Regions from separate parts of the Brevibacillus brevis NBRC 100599 genome, predicted to be linked through region 1. Evidence: predicted binding sites of a transcription regulator. Region 1 holds the regulator's gene; the other holds the start of a gene.
The links. The regulator LexA, encoded in region 1, represses DNA repair genes until DNA is damaged. The targets are predictions, from matches to a motif close to CGAACATATGTTCG.
Positions count from the first base shown of each region.

Region 2: the regulator LexA is predicted to act here: its motif matches at 7,487-7,500, upstream of BBR47_RS18030 (ImmA/IrrE family metallo-endopeptidase).

Region 1 is NC_012491.1:3,513,064-3,526,958, forward strand. It holds gene BBR47_RS16595 (dihydrolipoamide acetyltransferase family protein) at 1-324, opposite strand, end outside; gene BBR47_RS16600 (alpha-ketoacid dehydrogenase subunit beta) at 426-1,406, opposite strand; gene pdhA (pyruvate dehydrogenase (acetyl-transferring) E1 component subunit alpha) at 1,410-2,495, opposite strand; gene BBR47_RS16610 (alpha/beta hydrolase) at 2,822-3,556, shown strand; gene BBR47_RS16615 (hypothetical protein) at 3,560-3,757, opposite strand; gene BBR47_RS16620 (peptide ABC transporter substrate-binding protein) at 3,895-5,535, opposite strand; gene ltaE (low-specificity L-threonine aldolase) at 5,766-6,791, opposite strand; gene BBR47_RS16630 (HesB/IscA family protein) at 6,915-7,217, shown strand; gene BBR47_RS16635 (HelD family protein) at 7,281-9,530, opposite strand; gene crcB (fluoride efflux transporter CrcB) at 9,563-9,928, opposite strand; gene BBR47_RS16645 (DUF896 domain-containing protein) at 10,025-10,222, opposite strand; gene yneA (cell division suppressor protein YneA) at 10,299-10,634, opposite strand; gene lexA (transcriptional repressor LexA) at 10,797-11,420, shown strand; gene BBR47_RS16660 (DUF456 domain-containing protein) at 11,471-11,956, opposite strand; gene BBR47_RS16665 (DUF4269 domain-containing protein) at 12,065-12,640, shown strand; gene BBR47_RS16670 (hypothetical protein) at 12,728-13,408, shown strand; gene BBR47_RS16675 (GNAT family N-acetyltransferase) at 13,496-13,895, opposite strand, start outside.
Region 2 is NC_012491.1:3,772,972-3,782,102, forward strand. It holds gene BBR47_RS31310 (hypothetical protein) at 382-528, opposite strand; gene BBR47_RS31825 (hypothetical protein) at 609-731, opposite strand; gene BBR47_RS18000 (helix-turn-helix domain-containing protein) at 876-1,238, shown strand; gene BBR47_RS18005 (AAA family ATPase) at 1,402-2,658, shown strand; gene BBR47_RS18010 (DUF4435 domain-containing protein) at 2,660-3,592, shown strand; gene BBR47_RS18015 (NACHT domain-containing protein) at 3,706-6,084, opposite strand; gene BBR47_RS18020 (DUF2716 domain-containing protein) at 6,236-6,706, opposite strand; gene BBR47_RS18025 (hypothetical protein) at 6,798-7,439, opposite strand; gene BBR47_RS18030 (ImmA/IrrE family metallo-endopeptidase) at 7,665-8,009, shown strand; gene BBR47_RS31655 (recombinase family protein) at 8,046-8,546, shown strand; gene BBR47_RS18035 (recombinase family protein) at 8,515-9,131, shown strand, end outside.

The DNA.
Region 1 (13,895 bases):
TTTGTCTGCAGCTTGAGGCGCTGGTGCCGCTTCAGCAGCGTGGGAATCGCCATGACCATGGTCTGGCAGGTTCGGAATTTCGCCTTCTACGTCAAACTCGATCAGTGGATCGCCGACTACGGAAACCGTACCCTCGGTTACTTTCAGCTCGATAACTTTCCCTTTAACAGGCGACGGTACTTCTACAACCGCCTTGTCATTTTGTACTTCCATGATTACTTGGTCTTCTTCTACGGAATCTCCTGGCTGTACGTGCCATTTGACGATTTCGCCTTCATGGATACCCTCGCCGAGCTCCGGGAGTCTGAATGTAAAACGACTCACAGTATCTCCTCCTTATAACACTTCGCCATAGTAGTAAGCCTATATTTCCCAAAAGAAGGCGGAAAGCTTTCAACTTTTCCGCCATTATGTCTGTTTCTCAATTAAAAATCGAGGACTTGTGTCAGCCCATCTACTACGCGTTTTACGTCAGGCAGCCATACATCTTCTGCTTGAGCAAACGGGTAAACGGTATCTGGTGCTGTAATACGCAGTACTGGTGCTTCGAGGTGCAGGATCGCACGCTCGTTGATTTGCGTGATGATTTCAGCCGCAACACCAGACGTTTTTTGTGCTTCTTGAACCACGATCGCACGGTTTGTTTTCTTCACAGAAGCTACGATGGTATCGATATCGAGTGGGCTGATGGTGCGCAGGTCGATTACTTCTACTTTTGCTCCACGCGCTTTCTCGATTTCTTCTGCTGCTTTCAGGCTGGTATGCACCATCGCACCATAGGTGATGATGGTAACATCGCTACCTTCTTTTACTACGTTTGCCTTGCCAAGTGGAATCGTGTACTCTCCTTCTGGAACTTCTTGACGGAAGGAACGGTACAGCTTCATGTGCTCCAGGAATACAACTGGATCGTTATCGCGAATCGCGGAGATCAGCAGTCCTTTTGCATCATATGGGTTGGAAGGGATAACCACTTTCAGTCCCGGAGTTTGCAGCATCAAACCTTCCAAAGAGTCCGCATGCAGTTCAGGCGTTTTTACACCGCCACCAAATGGGGAGCGGAATGTAATTGGGCTCGAGAAGCGACCACCAGAACGGTAGCGCATACGGGAAGATTGGGATGCTACAGCATCAAACGTTTCAAATACGAAACCGAAGAACTGAATTTCTGCTACTGGGCGGAAGCCGTTGATGGAAAGACCGACAGCCAAACCGCCGATTCCGGACTCAGCGAGTGGCGTATCGAATACGCGCTGCTCACCGAACTCAGCTTGCAGACCTTCTGTTGCACGGAACACCCCGCCGTTGTTACCTACGTCTTCACCGAAGACAAGAACGGTTTCATCGCGCTTCAACTCTACGCGCATTGCATCCGTAATGGCTTGAACCATTGTCATTTGTGCCATGGCTTATTTCGACTCCTTCGCCAGGAATTCTGCCTTTTGCTCTTCGAGTGCAGGCGGCAGTGTCTCAAACATTACATCGATCAGTTCGCTAACTTTCATCTTAGGTGTTTCGTCCGCTTTTTTGATTGCGTCCGCAACAGCTGCTTTCGCTTCTTCGATGACAGCTTCTTCGTCTTTTTCGCTCCAGAGGCCTTTTGCCTCGAGGAACTTGCGGAAACGGATCAGTGGATCGCGCAGTTCCCACTCGCTTTGCTCTTCACCTGTACGGTAACGAGTTGGGTCGTCACCAGCCATGGTATGAGGACCATAGCGGTACGTCATTGCTTCGATCAGAGTCGCACCTTCGCCATTCACGCCGCGCTCTTTTGCTTGTTGAACCGCGTAGTAAACCGCGAGAATGTCCATACCGTCAACGCGTTCGCTAGCAATACCAGCCGCTACTGCTTTGACTGCGATATTTTCAGAAGCCGTTTGTTTTTCGAACGGCAGGGAGATCGCATAACCGTTGTTTTGGGAGAAGAAGATAACAGGCAGTTTGTATACACCTGCAAAGTTCATACCCTCGTAGAAGTCACCTTGGGAAGTTGCACCGTCACCAAAGTAGTTGATCGCCACTTTCTTTTCACCGCGCAGCTTGTAACCCATTGCAACACCTGTTGCTTGTGTACATTGAGCCGCGATGATGATTTGTGGCATCAAAACGTTTACACCTTCAGGAATTTTGCCACCCTCGATGTGTCCGCGGGAGTACAGGAATGCCTTGTGCATAGGGTAACCATGCCATACCATTTGTGGAATATCACGGTAGCTAGGCAGGACAAAGTCTTCCTTGGAAAGAGCAGCCTCAGAACCGATCATGCTTGCTTCTTGACCAGCTACTGGTGCATAGAAACCAAGACGACCTTGGCGGTTCAAGCTGATTGCGCGTTGGTCCCATACACGGGTAAATACCATTTTACGCATCAGTTCACGCAATTCATCATCGGAGAGCTTCGGCATCAAGTCAGGACGAACAACCGTACCATCCGGGGCAAGAATTTGCAGCGGGGCGTTGTTCTCTGTTTGTTCAACAGCAGTGGATACGCTCATCACATTCACCTCGTCACTAGAATAAGGGGCTTCCTTTTCCGCGTTGCCCTTTGTCATCTATCTGAGCATCTGCTCGATAAGCGACGAATGCCATTCGCGGGCGGAAGTGACCCTGATAAAATCCAGAAGAAAGTTGCATGGTGCAAGAAAGGGCTTACAGCGCCGTTTGCAACACCCTGTTATATTGCAGTCAAAATACCTGTTTAATGTGTTACAGTATTGATATTACAGGGTTTATTTCCTCTCTGTTATCATTTACTATATAAGCTGTATCAGTTTTTTTCAAGGCTTAGTTTTTTATTTGAGCAATCAGGGAGTGTGAATCGATGTCTGATTATGTAAAGCGAACCATCATGAAAGAAGAAGTGCCTAGCATCCACGTGGACACTCCCCGCTCGGTCAAAGTATACCTACCGCCGGGGTACAATGAGCTTCTTTCTTACCCTGTTGTGTACTGCCAGGATGGGAATGACTTTTTTACGATGGGACGAATCGCGACCATCTCCAATCAACTGATTCTGGAAGAAGGTATCGAACCCTACATCGTTGTCGGTGTCTCCGTCGATCGCAACAAGCGCACAAGCGAGTATTCTCCATCGGGGTCGAGAAATGCAGCCTATCAGCGCTTTTTCACCGAAGAACTGATTCCTTACATAGAGGAGCGCTATCCTGTGCGCCGTGATCCTGGTTCACGCATACTGGCAGGAGATTCTTTGGGTGGAACTGTTTCTTTGCATCTCGCATTGAAACATCCCGATCTCTTTCCACAAGTACTCGCGTTGTCCGGGGCGTTTTTCCAAACAACACTCGATCCACTTTTGAATCAGGCCAGTCTCTCCTGGCTGCGAATCTGGATGGTTGTCGGCCTCGATGAGACTGCTGTAGAAACAAGCGCGGGTACCTTCGATTTCGTGCACTGGAATCGCGAGGCAAAACAGATTCTTGAGGACAAGCAAGCAACCTTGTCCTATCGAGAAAAACCAGGGAATCACGTCTGGGGTTTGTGGCAAAAAGAGCTACCAGATGCCTTGCGCTACTTCTTCCCACCTCCCCGTCTGTAACCATTACGAGCCATTGATTTCTTTGATGTCCTCGTATCCGTAGTACCGGCCATCCACCAGGAAAATGCCTTGGTGGTTGGCTTTTTCAATTTCGCCCGCAACCTGATTGGCGTCGTTTAGGACGATGTTGACAATCTTGCTCTCGTCCCGTTTCATTTGATTGAGAATGCGTTCTCGCTCTTTAGCCGAGATCATATCCATCCCTCTTTTCCCCTATGTTGGATAGCTATAGTATTTCATTGGCGGCTCTGAATTACACACAAGTGAGTTTGCCGAGTGGAACCAAAAAAAGCCTTGCCGCTCTCCATGTTTCCGAATACGGCAAGACTCTTTTTTTATTATTCGATGGTTGTATATTTAAAATCTCTACCACCAAACGGATTGTTCAAAAATCCTTTGACTTTGTCATTTTTTATATACGGTCTTACGCCATAATACACAGGGGCAATCGGCATTTCCTCCATTAAGATGCTCTCTGCCTCACGCATGATCGCATTACGCTTCGTCGGATCTTTTTCCAAGTAACTCTGGACGATTAGCTCCCGGTATCTGTCGTTTTCCCAAGCAGCGTCGTTCGTCCCCACTGTTTTGTCCTTGAAAATTTCCAGGAAATTGATGGGGTCGTTAAAATCAGCACCCCAATTTCGGTAGGCAAACTGATAGTTTTTGGAGCGCTTGTTTTGTAAAAATACTTTTTCCTCCAAGCCACTGATTTTTACATCAACACCCAAGCTTCTTTTCCACTGATCTTGAAGCACTTCAGCCAGCTTTTTCTGACGATCGTCACCTGAACCATACGTGAATGTCACGATAGGCATCGTCGAAAGCCCCAGCTCCTTTAACCCTTCAGCCAATAACTGTTTCGCTTTCTCTACATCCTCTTGAAAATAGTCATTTCCGCTAAGTTGCATGGAAGGCGGAACCCATGCAAAAGCCGCTGGCACCCCTGTCTGCACAATTCCGTCTACCAGAGGCTGCCGTTGGATCGAATACGAGAAGGCTTGTCGAATCTTTTTATTCGTAAATGGAGACACGGTTGTATTAAAGGTAACGGCAACTGTGTTCGGATACGGCGCCATTACGATTTTTCCTTCGTCCTGCAAGGCGGGAATCACGTCGACGGGCAACACATAGCTTGGATGCCCTCCCCAATCCAAATCACCAGAATCAAACAACGCTTGAGCTGTGTTGGTATCAGTAATCATGCTCCAGACGATCTTGTCGAGCTTCACAGCTTCTTTGTCATGATAATTCTCGTTTTTCACAAGAACCAATTTGTTTTTATGCTCCCACAGCTCCATTTTGAATGGGCCGTTGCCTACGTAGTTGTCTGGAGACGCTGCCCAATCCGGATGTGCCTCCAAGGTCTTTTTATGTAAAGGAAACAATGTCGGGAAAGCCGTCAATTCATAAAAAAACGGGGCTGGCGAATTGAGCTTGACCTCTAATGTAAAATCATCTAGTGCTTTAACCCCTACGCCTTCATGCGATCCTTTCCCTGTGTTAAATTCCTCTGCCCCTTTAATGAAATAAAGCATATAGGCATATTCGGACGCTGTCTTCGGGTCGAGATTTCTTTTCCAGGCGAACTCAAAGTCATGGGCGGTTACCGGATCTCCGTTGCTCCATAACGCATTCGTTTTCAATTTGAATGTGTACGTCGTCAAATCCGCGGAAACCGTATAACTGTCGGCGATAGCGTTAGCTATTTTCCCATCCGGTCCATAGCGAGTCAGTCCTTCAAAACAGGCAGTAATGACATCAAAGGAGGTACCATCGGAAGCAAGTCCGGGATCCGCTGTCGGAGGCTCTCCACCGTCTGCGTTCCAATTCAATACCATCTCTTTTCCCGTTGGCTGCACTGTTTGAGATGCCTGATCATTCGGTTTGTTCGTTACCGCCGTTTCACTTGTACTACATCCCGTAATAACTTGAAGCAGCAAGAAACAACTCAAAATGAAGCTCTTTCTCTTTCTCATCGAGACCATCCCCCTTGATTCCATTCGATTCCATACACCAGTAAATACTATTGCTTTATCACACTACTATGATAACGCAAGTGTAGGAGAAACAAATCAGACGGTATGGCGAAAAACAGATCGTGTATAGAGTCTTGTTTTGTACAAATTGTCTAACTATTTCGAATTGATGGTTGAAGCAAAGAAAAAAGCCAGTCTTCCCTTCGACTGGCTACAAGCGTTTGATTCAATTACACTGTTACCAATAATTCCTCTACTGCTTCCACCACGGTCTTGATATGTTGATCGCTAATGTGTCGATGCGTCGTAAAGCGAATGACATACTCGTCAAAATCGACCGCGAGCACTCCTTTTTCCTCCAAACGTTCCAAGAAGGCGACAGCTGTTTGTCCAATCGAGTCCGTATTCACCAGCACGATATTCGTCTCGACTTGCTCCACCTGAAGCGATAGCTGGCGCAAGCCTTTTGCCAATTGCTGTGCCCGTTCATGGTCTTCTGCCAATCGATCGGTCATTTGTGTCAGAGCGATGATGCCCGGCGCTGCCAAATACCCTGCCTGACGCAATCCACCGCCTAATTTTTTTCTCCACCATCTCGCTTCTTCGATAAACGCACGTTCACCAGCCAAAATGGAACCAACTGGAGCACTCAGCCCTTTGGACAAGCAAATCTGAACGGTATCGGCATAAACGCTTAGCTCACTGACTGCAACACCTAGTGCCACAGCCGCATTGAAGAGACGAGCACCGTCCAAATGAACGGGAACACCGTGTTTTTGCGCGATATCATAGACGTTCTTCATTTGCTCAACAGAGATTACCGCCCCGCCCGCGCGATTATGTGTATTTTCGAGACAGATCAATTTTGTCCGAGGAAAATGGATATTGTTGCCCCGAATCGCCCTCTCTACCTCTTCTGCACGCAGAGCACCGCGTTCACCAACCAGCGTCCGTGTTTGCACGCCAGCCAATGCCGACATTGCGCCGCCTTCATAGTAAAAAATGTGCGAATCCGCTTCCGCAATGACTTCGTCTCCGTTGACACAATGCGTCAAAACAGCGACCTGATTACCTTGCGTGCCACTTGTTACGAACAGCGCAGCTTCCTTTCCGAGTATTTCAGCCGCGATCGCTTCCAAACGATTGACAGTTGGGTCCTCCCGGTAAACATCATCCCCAACCTCCGCTTCCGCCATTGCTCGAAGCATCTCCTCGGTTGGCTTCGTAACGGTATCACTTCGCAAATCGATTTTCATAAATGACTCTCCCCCACCCTGTTGTCATTCTCTAGTCATATCGTAACACTTTCAACATTGCATCCTGATTTCCCTCTTGCTAAGATGGAGGGGTAACTTACATACAGTTAGGGGATTTGACCTGTGAAACTAAAAATCACTCGTAACGCTGCCAAGCAATTGGCTCCAATCATCGAGCAAGAAGAAGACAAAGAATTGAAACTGCGCGTTTATATTACGCACGCTCACGGTGATCATGCACATTACGGACTCGCTCTGGACAAGCCAACAGAAGAAGATGTTGTGATCTCTACCGACAAAGAGATCGATGTGATCGTGAAAAAGGATGAGCCTTTGCTGGATGGCGTCGTCATTGATTACCTCTTCTTGCCACAAGAAGGTTTTGTGATTACGAACCCTTCTAAAGGTAACACAGGCGACCACTAAGCATGATACAGATAAACCCTCTGTTTTTTTACAAGCAGAGGGTTTTCTTTGATGAGTCGATTCTTATTCGTCAGTAGCCATGGTGTAGAGCGCTGTTGGTAAATCTATTAGCAACGGTGAAGAAACGTCATCAACCTGCGTCATAACAAGCCGATGGACTGGACGTGTCATCGCGACATACAATAGCTTCGCGTCCCATTCATTATTTTGATAGGCGTCCACATCCAGCAAAATGACCACATCAAACTGCAAGCCTTTTGTTAAAAAAGCAGGCATGACGGTTACGCCACCTGGAAATTGGTTATCCTTGCTGCCTAACAGAGTCAGATCAGCTATCTTGTCTTGCAGGCCTTTATGTGCTTTTTTACTCGCTAGGATCGTTTTCGCTACGATCGCAATCGTTTTGAAGCCTTCCGACTGGTAGTCTGCCACACGCGAAGAGATGTCCTCCCACAGTTGCGCTCGTGAACGAGCCTTGACCATGATTGGTTTTTCACCATGACGCAAAACCGGTTTTGCCAATACCGTCTCGGGCAATTCAATTTGCCGCAACACTTCGTTAGCACAGCGCATAATCTCAATTGTCGAACGATAGCTTTGCGACAACGTATAATAGGAAGGAAACAGCTGCGCAAATATCCCCTTGGTCAACTCTTCCCAAGCATGAATTCCTCGGTAGCTATGAATGCCTTGCGCAATATCTCCCACGATCGTGAGCGAGTTTCGCTTGGTTGCCAATGCAATGACAGCTATTTCTAACGCACTCAAGTCTTGTGCTTCATCCACGACCGTATGATCAAAATGCTCCGCCTTATTCATTCCTTCCACAATATGCTGCAAGTATAGCAATGGCGCGATATCTTCGGGCTCCAATCGCTCCTCTGCAAACAGCGCAGCACTTGACTGAGTCACATCACGCACAACTTCGTCTGAAATGTCAGCAGGTGCGAGTTTGCGCAGCAATTCCTCATCAGCAATCAGCTCGCGATAAGCTGTGAAGATTTCCAGTCTTGGAAACGAAGTCAGGTACGTATCCAGGATTTGCTCCAGCATTTTCTCGAATTTGTACAAGCCTTCTTTGTCCAAATCGACTTTTCGTTCTCGTAAATGGGCAAATAATTGCTTGTTCATTTCTTGTTTTAAATGCTTGCGAAGCGCTTCTACTCGACGATGATACGGCATATTGGCGAATTGCTCCAAGAAGCATTGGCGAATAAAATCACCCGGAATGGAAAAGACTTGCTTTGTTTTGTTGTATAAAAAGCTGAGTTTCTTAAAAGGGATTCTCGTTTCGACGATATGCCGAATGTATTGCTCCAGCGCCTCCCGACAAGCGAGCGATCCTTTGAAGCGAAGCCTGTTTCGCGTCATTTCTTGCTGGCGCTCGTCCTGCCCTTCTTCGAAGAACAATTGAAGAGGCTTATCGGGACTCACGATTCTCCACCCTTTTGGCAGCAGAGGCTTCACAAGACGCGCTGCCCAATCTACAAAGGTAGACTGTTGAACGTCATCGACTCCCAACTCCGGCAAAACCTCGGATATATAGGTAAGAAACATCCGGTTTGGCGCAAACACCATGAATTTTTTGGACATCATGGAATCCTGGAAGTTATAAATCAAATAGGAGAGCCGGTGCAGCGCAATCGTCGTTTTTCCGCTCCCCGCTACACCTTGCACGACAATGGGCCGTTCTTTTTCCGCCCGAATAATATCATTTTGCTCGGATTGAATGGTAGCGACGATGTCTTTTAGTCTGCTATCGTTCGCCTGATTTAAATTGGCTGCCAAAAATTCATCGATGAAGCCCTCCTGCAAAAACTCGTCAGGATGCCCCATTTCGCGGTTAATTGTTTCTTTTACCGCTCCATCATAGATACCGACGATCTTCCCGTCTTCAATCGCAAAATTACGCTTTAATCGAACTTCTCCACGCACGATCTCGCGTCCCATCCGATAAAACGCGTCTTTGCTCTCACCAGAATAATAAAGACTGGCGATAGGCGCACGCCAATCCACGACGACAGAATCAAATGTATCGCTGCGTACAATTCCCCGTTTTCCTATGTAGACCTGATCCAGCTCGTAGATTTCATCCTTCAAGAAGTCCACTCTGCCGAAATAAGGCTTCTCTCGCCCCTGATCTTCCAGGTAGCGCAAATCCTTTGCCTTTTTAGAGTTAACGACCTGTTTCACATAGTCATCGGTTGCCTCGCGAATTTCATTGCGAAGCTGCTCCATTTCTTCATCAATAGCTGAAATGGTTTCATCCAGCTTTTTTTGTTCCCATTCATAATCACGATGCTGTGTACTCACCTTCATTCCCCCTCACATGTATCGTGTACGTATCAGGACCATTGCCTAGCCAGCCATATTCCAACCGCACATGAAAGTAGACCGACTCCCAAACTGAGAAGAGCATATAATGTGCCCCGCAACAGATGTCCTTCTCCCCAAAAAGTGACCACTTCCAAGGAGAAGCTAGAGAAAGTCGTAAATCCTCCCATGACACCCGTTGCAAATAAGAGATAGAGTGTTGGAGATAAAATGCCACGTTCTTTCCCCAGCACGAACAAGATGCCAATGATCAAGGATCCACAAACATTGGCGATCCAGGTTCCCCACGGCCATTCCGGCTGATTTGCGAGTAAAGACAATAGGTAGCGCACAAGAGAGCCAACTGCTCCGCCAACCGCCACAGCTATCCACGCCATCGCTTTCCCTCCCTGGCTATCAAAGCGTTATGTATGTCACAGAAAAAGACACCCTAGCGTCAAGCGAGGATGTCTGTCGTATCAGTAATTGTTATCTTACTGTTTTGGCTTATTTTCTTCAAGGTCTTCCACATAACGGATGGAATCCAAATTTGCTCTCAGTGAAAGCTTAACGGCGTCAATGTACTTTTGGCGCAATGCTTTTTGCTCGAGCTTTTCCTCTTCGGTTAAACCTTCTTCGCGAGATTTTTTGACCAATTCGTTAATGCGTTTAATTTCTGCGTCAGATACCACTGCTGGTTCCTCCCACTCTGTAGTAGTGCCGCTTCATTATACCACATTCGAGTGATCCCGCAAGACAGCCGAACACTTACGGCATATCAGGCATGATCAGAGTCTGACCCGGGTAAATCCAGTTGCTATCCAAGCCGTTCGCTTCCTTAATTTCTATGATATAGTCACGAACATCCGTATGCTGATCTGAGTAGCGAACAGCTAACGACCATAGACTATCTCCGGATTGTACGGTTACTTCTATGCCTTGTGGCTCGTCCATTGGTGAAGCAGCAAACACTAGTTCGGTCAACAAGTAAAAAAAGAGAGTAAATGTAATAAGAAACAAGAGTGCTTGACCTCTCGTGATACCAAAACGAACACGACGTTCTTCTTTTTTCTCGAAACGATTACGTACTGTCGATGAATTCATGATAATGGCCTCCTTACAAACATACGTTCTGTTCTCTTGTAAGCTCATAATAAATGAGAACATATGTTCATGTCAACAACGAAACGAACTTATGTTTGTCGAACGCAAGCTCCCATGGTATAATATAGGAAAATATGTTCGAGAAATCAGGGGTGTCTTTCTATGTCAAAATTATCGAGTAGACAACAAGCCATCATCGAGTTCATACGAAAGGAAGTTCGTGATAAAGGATATCCGCCTTCTGTACGTGAAATTGGAGAGGCAGTTGGCCTCGCTTCCAGCTCAACGGTACATGGTCATTTGGCACGCTTAGAGAAAAAAGGCCTCATTCGTCGAGATCCTACCAAACCTCGCGCCATCGAATTGCTTTCAGATGAAGATCGTTTTCAAGACAATTTCGAAGACTCTGTCGTCCGTGTGCCAGTAATCGGAAAAGTAACCGCTGGACAACCCATTACAGCCATTGAGGATGTGGAAGAATACTTCCCGCTTCCAGACAATATCGTGACTTCCGACAAGGTCTACATGCTGCGCGTCTCCGGGAATAGCATGATTGATGCCGGGATTCTCGACGGAGACTACGTCATTGTTCGCCAACAGCACGTAGCGAACAATGGTGACATTGTCGTAGCTATGACAGAAGAAGATGAAGCGACCGTCAAAAGATTTTTCAAAGAAAAGAACCACTTCCGTCTCCAACCGGAAAATGCCACGATGGAACCGATCATTCTGGAGCATGTCACCATTCTCGGTAAAGTCATTGGTGTCTATCGCCTCATTCACTAGTTTCCACGTAAAAAAGGACAGCCTCGGCTGTCCTTTTTGTTTTCTATATGTTATCTGGCGATAAAAAACCAGATGATCATCGTAACTTGCAAGATGACTTTTACGACCGCACTGCCCAAAAATCCAATTAGTGAGCCTACCCCCGCTTTCACTGCTCGCTCCATTGACTGCTTCTGTACCATCAACTCTACGAGAACGACGAATACGAACGGCAAGATCAGCATACCAAACGGTGGGAAAACGAAAATCCCGAGGATAATTCCGGCGGCAGCAGCTATGGACGACCACTTGGACCCCCCGTACTTTTTCACAAAGTACATGTTCGTCAGCAAGTCAGCACCGTAAAGCAGAATGCTTAGAACGACCATTCCCCACCAAAAGGATGCCGGCAATCCCGCTCCAGGATCTGCAATGAAAAAGTGATAGAGCAAAAAGCCCCCCCACAACAAGATCGTATCAGGTAAAACGGGCAAGAAAATTCCTGCGATGCTTAGCAGGAACAATAACACAACCACGACCCACAAAAATATTTCCATCCACTACACTCCCTTCATTTAGGTATACGAGTGATTACCAATTTCGTTGCGCGTTTATTCACTTTTGTCTACACTATTTTAAAAGAAAGTAGACATGGGGGTAGTTTCATGAAAAATTGGCATGATCTCTCTTACCTGGGCAGAGGAACGATGCGCCAAAAAGCGGCGTGGAAAGCGATTCAACAGACGCATATCATGGAAGTACTAGCCGATTACCGTCCAGTGCTTGCCGGAACCATCCCATTGGACATTGATGTTGAGCAAAGCGATCTGGATATTATTTGTGAGAGTCGTGATCTGGATCAGTTTGAGCAGGTTGTCCGTAAAGCGTTTGGCTGCTTAACCAGCTTTGAAGTGACAAAACTCGATCTAAAAGGGATTCCCACGTGCGTTATTTCGTTTTTCACAGCTGGCTTTTGGTTTGAATTGTTTGCTCAACCGGTTGCAGTCGAAAAGCAAAACGCCTATCGTCATATGGACATCGAAGCACGATTATTACATATAGGGGGCTTGGATGCGTGTATACATATCAGGGCTCTGAAGCAAGACGGCCTCAAAACAGAACCTGCATTTGCTCGATACTTTCATATTCCGGGTGATGATCCGTATGAGGCCTTGTTGCAATTGGAGTCGTTGACCGAACAGGAATTACGCCAAAGAGTTCAGCCCCTACGAAAGGATTAATCTGCTAGCAAATCTATCAACTTGCTGGGATCATAAGGGGTAAACAGTGACTGGCGTTGCAACCGATCATTAAGGAGGACATACTATATGGATTGGCTGATAGAGCTACCGCTCCTCACTGGAGAGAATCGGGTAGAAACAAACGTCGACTTCTCATTTAAGAGATTCGAGTCAAGTGGGCTTCAGGAGCCCCCAGATTTTATCCATGATATCGTCCTGCAATGGGCCATCGCCCCTTTTGTTGTTCATGAACATACTGCTTATCGGATTCCGGCCCACAACGATCCCGAGATAGAAGCGTATGCTTCCGTCAATTTCACAAGCCTGTTTACGAAAGTACGGGGAATATGCACAAATGGAAAGATGGAGGAAATTAGGCTGGAGGATTTAAAGCCGAATATAAAGCGTTCTTTTATCGAATCGGTCATACATACAAGTAAGATTAATCCTCTGGTAAGCGATTTTTATCTACAGGGAGAATGTGAACGTAGTAATCTCCTAAGCATAAAGCTGTTCCAAATAGACAGGGATTCCTTTATCAAGCAGACTACCTACCTTCCCCAACCGGATCACAAAAGGCTCTGGGACTTTATGAATAGACCATTCAAAACGTGTGACGAGGTCTCCATATCCCCCACGAACTGGGTGCTCAGTGACTACCTGCTAGAATCCCCCTTTCTCCTATTTCTCTCACGCTATGCAAGTGAGGTTGTTTTAACGGTGAACGAAAAAGATCAGAATGTTACTATGGTTTCATTTAAAGAGTAATCAGGGCACTCAGCTGGCCGACGTAACCAGCTTCCTGTTCTCAGGATTACCGACTTTTTGTTTTTTGTATTCAGCTTTCGTCTCTCGTTAGCGTAAACTTTTCTTCATTCTAAAATTCATCAGCTTAGTGCTATTGCGTTCAACGATTTGCGATTTTACTACGATGTACCCTTTTCTTTCAAAAAAGGGTCTAGCGGTAATACTCGAATCGGTTTCTATTTCGGTTAGACCTAATTTTTTGGCTTCAGATTCAAGTGTGTCTACCAATGCTGAAGCAATTCCTTGCCCCTGATGCTCTTTATGAACAAATAATCTATCCAGGTAACCTTGTACACTCATGTCAGAAAAGCCCACGATATAACCATTCATTTCAGCAACATAGGAAATATTACTCGTCAGAGCTTTCAACCAGACCTCTTTCCTCTGCTTCAAATCCGCTAGGGAAGCCCAAGCATTTACTTGTTCTTGCGTGTAGTCTTGCTTATTT
Region 2 (9,131 bases), 260 kb from region 1:
TCTGGTTATAGGGTAGGAAAAGATAGAGGGGGTGGGCAAGTATATTAGAGCTTATTCCAAAACGTTTATTTGTCTAAAGTCTTTTACTCTGGACTTCATAGAAGAGTAAAATTTGAGAGTTGAACATCGATTCAACTGTAACTTCTATGTTTTCGTGGCGAAATGGCTCTTTTCGTTTTTGTCAAAACAATAGACCTTATATGTTTGCCATTTACTGTCTTGGCTGTTTTCCAAAGAAATCATTTTGGCAGTGACCTCATCTTGACCTTGTTATCACGCTTATCTGATAAAATAGTGGAATGTATTAAGGAGCGCCCCCTATCTTCACTGGCTCCCGCATTCGGTGCCCTATGCAGTTGTATGTGTGCAGGCAGTGCTCCTTTAAGCTGTTTCCTCTTTCTTTACTGGTTGATTCGTCTCAGTGACTTCCTTTGGTTCTGCTGGCTTTGACTTAAGCAAAACCTCTAAAGCATGGACCATTCGTTTCATATCAGGTGCGAACTCGATCCCTTTAGGTGGTTTGATCATTGTGGGCCTCCTTTTAGGCTGGCTTTGGTTTATACAATTCTGAAATAACGTATTTCGTTAGTTTCTCATCAAAAAAATTGCTACATCAGACGTACATTGCCAAGTTCAATATGGCCGTACCCTTGTAACGAAATCCCTAGCATACTCGCCATGTTCGTTACTCCCTTTGCCTTCCTTAATTGGTAAACGTTTGTATGAACCACTTAATCACCTCCCTACTAACGATATCCGTTACCTGCATATTACTAACGAATTTCGTTAGTGTCAACCATTCTTTTAATCAAACTCTCAAATACCGTTAACTAACTACCTAAATCCGTTAGTTGTTGATAATATCGAATTAGGAGGTGATTTTGTTGGAAACGGTTGGGCAGAGAATAAGAAAACTCAGAAAAGCTAATAACTGGACCCAAGAACAATTTGCTAATCGTGTTAATGTTTCTCCGCAAAAAGTCTCTAATTGGGAGCGCGATTACACTTCTCCTAGTGTTGAAGATATAGCTAGAATTGCTCAAATCTGCAACACTGAATCAGACTATATATTAACTGGGCGGACTTCCCCCCTTACCTCTTCAGCTAAATCAGACAAGCACCTGTCAGAATTTGAAAACCTCTTCTTTTTCGAACTGGATAAGCTCAGCGAGGAAGATAAAAAGAAAGCTTTAGAGCATGTGAGATACTTGAGATATATTGCGGAGCAACAGAAATGACAACGAGACGAGCTACTTAATAGCCGTCTCGTTTTTTAGAGACTCGAAGAGCGATCTGTGGATAATTCCGGAAAATTTAATTAACTACACTTGGATTACTTTCTTGATTTTAGCAGAGTAATTAATATGTCATAATTTTTTTATGAAAGGAAGATTTAGAATCATGCTACCTAAAATTAAAAAATTTCGGATAAATAAACTTTTCGGCTACAAAAACGTAAATATTGATTTTGATTCAGGTGTAATGATTTTAGTGGGCGAAAATGGTGTAGGTAAAACAACAATTCTTAATGTCTTGTACTATACTCTATCTACAAAATTCGAGAAATTAATCGACATTGATTTCCATTCTATTGAATTGTTTTTTAACAGTGGAAACCATATTGTCATTAGTAAAGAAGATCTTGTTTCAGTAGAACCATTTAATAAATTAAACCCTAATGAGATTACTATTAATAATAACAAAATTGTATTTAGTGCAAATGAATATTCAAAGAATTATCTCACAGAGGTAAAAAATACTAAGAAAAGTACTCAGATCAGCTTTAATTTGGATAAACTCTTTGAGGATATAAACGAAAGAAATCAAAGAATAGAAAAACAAAAAAGTATGATATTATCAGAATTTAATATGAATATTATTTTCCTTCCTACATATCGACGAGTAGAAGAAGACCTTCATAAGCTTGGAATTGAGAATTATAAAAGTGAATTTATTCAATTTGGTATGGCTGATGTAGAAAAAGCCATCCTTACCATCACACAGCAAATTAAAGACTCAGCTATACAGTGGTACTCCAAAATTAATGGAGAAATGCTAGCAGAGTTAGTAACAGGCATTAAAGTAACTCCAGAAATGAGAAACAGCATTCAAACAGATACTCTTAAAATTGTCCTAGATAGAGTCGGAGATAATATAAGCGATGAGTTAAAACAAAGTATTGATATACTTTTAGAAAACGAGCGACTCTTTAACGGGGAATATGATCCTCTGATATATTTCCTATCAAATTTAATAAAAGTTTATCAAAAACAAAGAAAATACGACGAAAGAATTCAACAGTTTGTTAAGGTGTGCAATAATTATCTCCGAAATAAATTGACATATGATGAGAGCAAAGTAGAAATTTTATTTAAGCAACACGGGAAAGATATCAAATTAACGAATTTGTCTTCTGGTGAAAAACAGATAGTCTCTCTCTTCTCTAAAATTTATTTAGATTCAAACAAAGATTTCATTATTTTGTTTGATGAACCGGAGTTGTCGCTGTCAATTGACTGGCAGCAAAAGTTACTCCCAGATATCATCGGTTCAAGTAGATGTAAGTTCATGTTCGTAGTTACACATTCACCTTTTATTTTCGATAATGAACTCGATAATGACGCTAGATCGTTAAGTTCATACATCTCGGAGGAGTAAGATGGATCACCTTGAAAAATTGAGAGCTAGTCGTGATAAAGAATCAGTTTCCTATAAACGTTTTATGGAATTGCTTGAAAGAAATAAAGATGCAGTTTTTTGTTTTGTTGAGGGTGAAGACAGTAAATATTACGCAGCAAAGATTGAATCAATTGAACCATCATATAAATATCACTTCATTAATTCCAAGGGAAAAGAGGGAGTTTTAAAACTATTCCGCTTGATTACTGGAATTAGTGAATATGATCTAATTAAGACTCTGTATTTTGTAGATAGAGACTTTGATGAACTAATTGACAATCCCCATATTTATGAGACCCCTTGCTATTCAATAGAAAATCTTTATACTACTAAAAACACTATCTGTAGAGTATTACAGAGAGAGTTCCAACTTGATGAGACAGATGATGATTACTATACAGCATTACATGCATTTTCAACTCATCAATCAGAGTTTCATGATGCAATGGACCAGATAAATGCATGGATAGCTTGTCACAGAGATCTTTCGAAGCAAGGGATTACCACAAGGCTTAATTTGAGTGATTTAAACCCTTCTAATTTAGTCACTGTTAGTCTGACAGGAGTTACTCAAAAATATAGTTTCGACTCATTGATAGAAATGTTTCCTCATGCAGCTGAAATAGATCAAGAAACCTTAGAAAATAAACTGAGATCTTTTAGGTCCATTGATCGACAAAAGTGGTATAGAGGAAAGTTCGAACTTTTTTTCTTCAAAAAATTTATAGAAATTCTATCAGAAGATAGTAACAGAAGACACCCGTTTCTTTTCTCCACCAAAAGAAAAAACCAATTACAATTATCTGCTAATGTACTCTCAGAGCTTTCACAGTATGCCGAATTTCCTGAATGTCTTCGAACGTATGTGAAACGGATCATCTCACAAGATCAACTACAAGAAGCAATTATGTAATAAAGCCGTCTTTAATCAGAGATTTGGAATATACAGTTTATATTAGAAAAAACAAGACACGCAATAGCGTGTCTTGTTTCTTTATAGATTGGGTAAATAACTTCATGCCAAACCTATTTTTCCAGTACCAAATTAAGTCCTTTATAATATTTCTTCTGACAGCTTTTAAAAACAGTATCAAAATCATGAGAAATATCTTCTTCTAATTCAAGACGCCAGTCAAATTCAATATCATACTTCGTTAATAGCTTGGTAACTGATTCTGTCATCAGTTCATATAATTCACTTTTTATCATTTTCATTTTTTCATCAGACATTTTTCTTGAAACTGCAATAATTAAATAACCAAACCCAAGCCTCACACTTGTTAAATAGCTTTCTTCAAATAAATCGTCTATCAAGGCACACAGCATTAATTCTTCACTATAGTATTTTATCAAGTCGTCCTCACAATTTCTTCTAGCATAAACTTTATTGGTAATAGCTCGACTTTCCTGCGAAGAAAAACGCTGCATTCGTGTAATAAGCTTGAATGGGCTAAAACACCACGTATAAAATCTTTCTTCGAAATATTCTTCGTCAAGTGAAACTACGGCATGATAAATAATTCTCAAAAAAATCAAATCAGTTTCTCCTGTCGAAATAAATTTATCAACTTCATCAAATATGTAATCAACAAATTCAATATAACGGTCGTAATTATTTTTTCTGAGGATAGAAAAGCAATTCTCGAAAATTTCACTATCCTCTCCATAATGTGTAAATTCATCTAACAATTGCTCATTAGTCATTTCTTTTACTATTAAATTCGCATAAAAATATTCAAAAAATGATCTATGAAAAAATTTATAATGACTCTCATCACTTCCTTGGACATATAAGTCTGTTCGTTCAGCACAAAAATCTAGGAACTCTTCTATAGCATCCAACAATTTATTCTCGTCTAAATACCTTTTCTTGTATACTTCCGTTAATAACTCGACAATTTGAGTACGTCTGACCTCCTTATTATTTCGTTTTGAAAGTTCGGATAACTTCTCAAAAGTAGCATCATTATCAATGATGGTTCTAAACAAACTATAATTAAATCTAACTTTCTTATCCTTTAGTTCCCTTCTCCTAGCTATATACTCAGTACACTTTTCATATAATTGAATTTTGGTGTCTGGCAATTCTCTTTCTGCTTTATAAATACTCACCATTAATGCTACCATTAAAAAATTTGTTAAAAATTCACTTTTTATTAACCCCTCACATTGACTTGTAAATATAGGAACATCTTCTTTATGGAATTTACCAAGTGAGACCATTTTATTCAAATATGAATTTACTTGTCTTATAGTAACTGGACAAACACTAAACACAATTGGGGTATCAGGAATTAACCCCCTATCTCTCGTTGTTAGACAGACTTTGTTATGTTTATTTGAATACTTAAAAAAAGTTACAATTACATTTGATATTCTTTCTCTCTCCACTGTTTCTACTTCATCAAGAGCATCAAATAGGATCAAACATTTACCAGAAGCGAGATAATTTTTCAAAAAGTTTTTCGTTATTTTACTACAATCTATTCCAGTATTGCTTACCATACTATCAATTAAAAAATCTTCTATCGAATATGATCTCTCAACTAAAGATTTTTGGCTAAAGTCTTTCAAGTTACAATAAATAGGTAATAATGCTTCTGATCCATAAATGTTTAGCTTTGTATAATTTTGCGTGAGGTACTTTAAAAATAGAGTTTTGCCATATCCAGGTCCACCGATGACAGAAACCAAATTTGAAAAAGCAAACAAATTAGTCCAATTTACATTCTTTGCAATAGCTCTTAATGACGTTTTTTCTACTTCAACACGCAGTTCAGGAAGAATATAGAATTTTGCTAGATCTATTCTATCTATCCCATAAACGTGATTTTTTTTATGAACCTCCTTCAACATTTCTACATATTCTTTTAGCGTCTCTTCGTCCTCTTCTTTTATATCAATTGGTTTATTTTTTAAAGTATCAATTATTCTATCTTCAATATTTAATAATAGTTTATTTATTTGATGATGTAAGACCATTAGCTCAAATGGGAGATCATTAATGAGTTTTTTTTCTAGAATTTCAAGTATTGTTTTAAAGTATTTTTTAACATCAATTTTATTCAGTTTCTTGTCACTTATATCTTCAACATATTGAAGTGATGCATTCGAAATTTTGTCTAAAAATTTTTCTTTAGTTATCTTTTTATCTATAGACGCTACAGAGCTTTTAGTAAATGCATTATATTTTATATAATCTACGAATATTACTCTTGTTGAATATAAATTAAGAAATGTTGAGAAGGCCCCAGAATCAAGATTAAACAATTCCAGCTCTAGCCCTTCAAAGGAATGAGAAACCGTTTGCTCTATCGATTTTTTGTTTACTTTCTTAAAACTTTTAGCTAAATCATAAATAAAGTTCGAAGTAATACTCAATAGAATAGAACTTACTATTTCCATTTATATTCACCCTTAATGATAATTTTGTATTTTCGTTAACTTCGACAGATAATTCTATTTACCTACAACTTTTAATCGTATTATTCCGACATGAAACGACAAAACCTCCTGACCAATGATCAAGAGGCATTGTTAGAAGCTTGTAAATACTTCATCGATTACTGCGCACTATCTTTCCAAACATAGTTGGTCTATTGGTTTCAAACTGATGAATAAGTTCTTCTCCAAAAATGCTAATTGATTGTTCCCAGGGATGCCCTAAATATCCCCACTTAAACTCTTTATTCAAAAAGAAGTAATAGTCACCATCTGGGTAAAACCCTATCCTTCCACTTGTATTCTCTAGATACGGATTGTAGAGATAGCACTCGTGGTGCCAATCCAGTGCGTAGATATATTCGTCAGACCCAGTTACCGCTCTAAGGTTGGTAATACACTTCTCCTCCAGATCATCGATATCCTCATCTATATATTCAGTAATATCAAATGTAACAAAAGAAACTGGTATATGAAACGAAGGCCAATCACTGCTATGAATGCTTGGTTTGAAATCGAAATCCTTATAAAATTTATCCCAAATCAGGCGATATTGCTCATCCGACAATGGAATCCAATTATCCATTTTACATCTCCCCTAGATTAAGTCTTGATCCATTTCTTTGTTACTGAAAGTCCAAATAATTGCAAGAGTAGCTGATCTTCAAAATTACTACCTATTTTTCCTGAATCTTTTCTTCCAGTTTCCGCAGCATAAGTTCCACATTTGTTAGTTCGATTCGATATTCACTGTCTCTGAAGTCGTCGTACTCAAACATTCCAGTAATTCTGATCTTATCTACTTCTATAAACCTCAATAATCTCTTGGCTTCTTCCCTTAGTAATTCACGTACACCTTCATTGATAATCAACGTTCCATTAGAACCACCTAATAATGCAAAAGACAGACCCAAGAATCGCAAGAAACTATATCCATCACAATAGTTCTCGTAAATGTTATCTAATACTTTATCTATATCATTTGTATCACTAGCTACTAGTTCTAGTTCCTCTTTGATTATGCGGTACTCAAGCTCTCCAAAAGGCATTACCGGCGTTAACAATTGCTCTAGGTCTAGATCAATATATTTCCCCTTGAAATCTAAGCTGATAAGCTCCAGGTAAAGGGCGTGCCCATAATGCTCTGCAATCTCTGGAGTCACATAGACCCATTGCTCGAATTCCTCAATTGTTAGTTTCTTTTTTAAAACCTCATTGAATTTAATCTGTAAATCAAGAAGATTTATTAGCTGATCCCCCTCATGCTCCTTCTTTCCCGTGAGCTTCAGAATCTGGATATACTTCCAAAGATTATACACCGAATTGTCACTAGTAGGAATAAAGTAGGAATTGTAAGATTATATACAGAACAAACGTTCCTACTAGAGGTGAATCAATGAAGCTATCTTACACTCCTACCCCTCTTGAAACTTGGATAAGCCACTTTTACAAACAACTTGGCATAAAAACACCTGGCGAATTAGACGAACAGCGTATTGCAAAATTACTAGACATCCATCTCTTTTACAAAGAGATCCCATTCAATGGCATATGAATTCGGTCGTTTTAAGAGCATCACCATAGACAAAAGGCTCACCACATTAGTTCAAAGGGAGCGCTTCTATCATGAGCTATGCCATATCCTCCGTCATTCCGGACGTCAGCTAATGATGCCGGCTGCTTTTCGTGAGCTCCAAGAATGGGATGCAAGGAATTTCACAAGATACGCTGCCTTACCACTACATATGCTGAAGAACTATGATTACAAGCAGCCTGAAATATTAGATACCCTATCAGAGCAGTTTAAGGTTACACCCGAACTATATGCAGATAGATTGCAGAGAATCAAATTAAAATTGTCATGCAACCCAATTCGATTCATCTCGTAACAAATCAAAAGGACAATTTAATATAGGAGGGAGACCATGTTGCGGTTAGCTGTTTATGCACGTGTCAATTCAGACGATCAAGCAGAACGTGGTACGATCGAAAACCAACTTGAATTTGCTTGTAAGTATGCGGATCTTCATCAATTAGAAATCGTTAAGTGGTACAAGGATGACGGCGTTACTGGAACAATCCTACTAGAAGCTCGTCCAGCCGGCCGTGAGTTATTACAAGATGCTAAGAATGGAACGATTGATCTCCTTCTCATCTATCGCTTAGACCGACTTGGACGATCCGCCAGAATCATCCTGAATTCCGTTCACGATCTAGAAAGTGACGGTGTTAAAATTCGCTCTATGACGGAGCCGTTTGATACTGGTGACCCATCCGGACGCTTCCTCCTAACCATTCTGGCTGGAGTTGCTGACTTGGAACGGGAGACCATCCTGGAACGTCTATGGTACGGCGCAAACCGCGCTGCACGGTCCGGTAAATGGCTTGGAGGTATTGTCCCCGTATGGTTACCGCGTAGACAGTGATGGCTATCTGGAGATTTGTGAAGACCTACTCCCTAACTCCGATATGACAGAGGCAGGTGTTGTTCGACTGATCTTTCACATGTTAGCTAACCAAGGCCATTCATGTATAAAAGTCTCCAACTACTTAAATGCATTAGGTATCCCTACGTCATACGCAAAGGATGATCGAAAAATTACTCGTGGGAAACGTAAAGAGAATACGGCGGGTATCTGGCGCCCCTCAAGAATACGTGGGATCATTACGAATACCTCTTACAAGGGAGTACATTTCTACGGAAAACGCAGTACACGAAAACGCGATGTAATTGAACGTGAAGTCCCAGCCATCGTTGATGTAGAAACGTGGGAAAAAGCACAGAAAGTCCTTCGAAGTAACCAAATAGAAGCTATGCGTAACATCAAGAATCAGTATTTACTACGTAGCTTACTAAAGTGTCAGTGCTGCGGATTAACTTATGTGGGGATTCATTATCCAGGAAGCAAACGAGCTCTAAAAGGGTACTACACTTGCACAGGTAAACAAGCATATAATGGCCCAATGCAAGGTAAATGTACTTCGAAAAATTTGCCCCAGGATTGGATTGA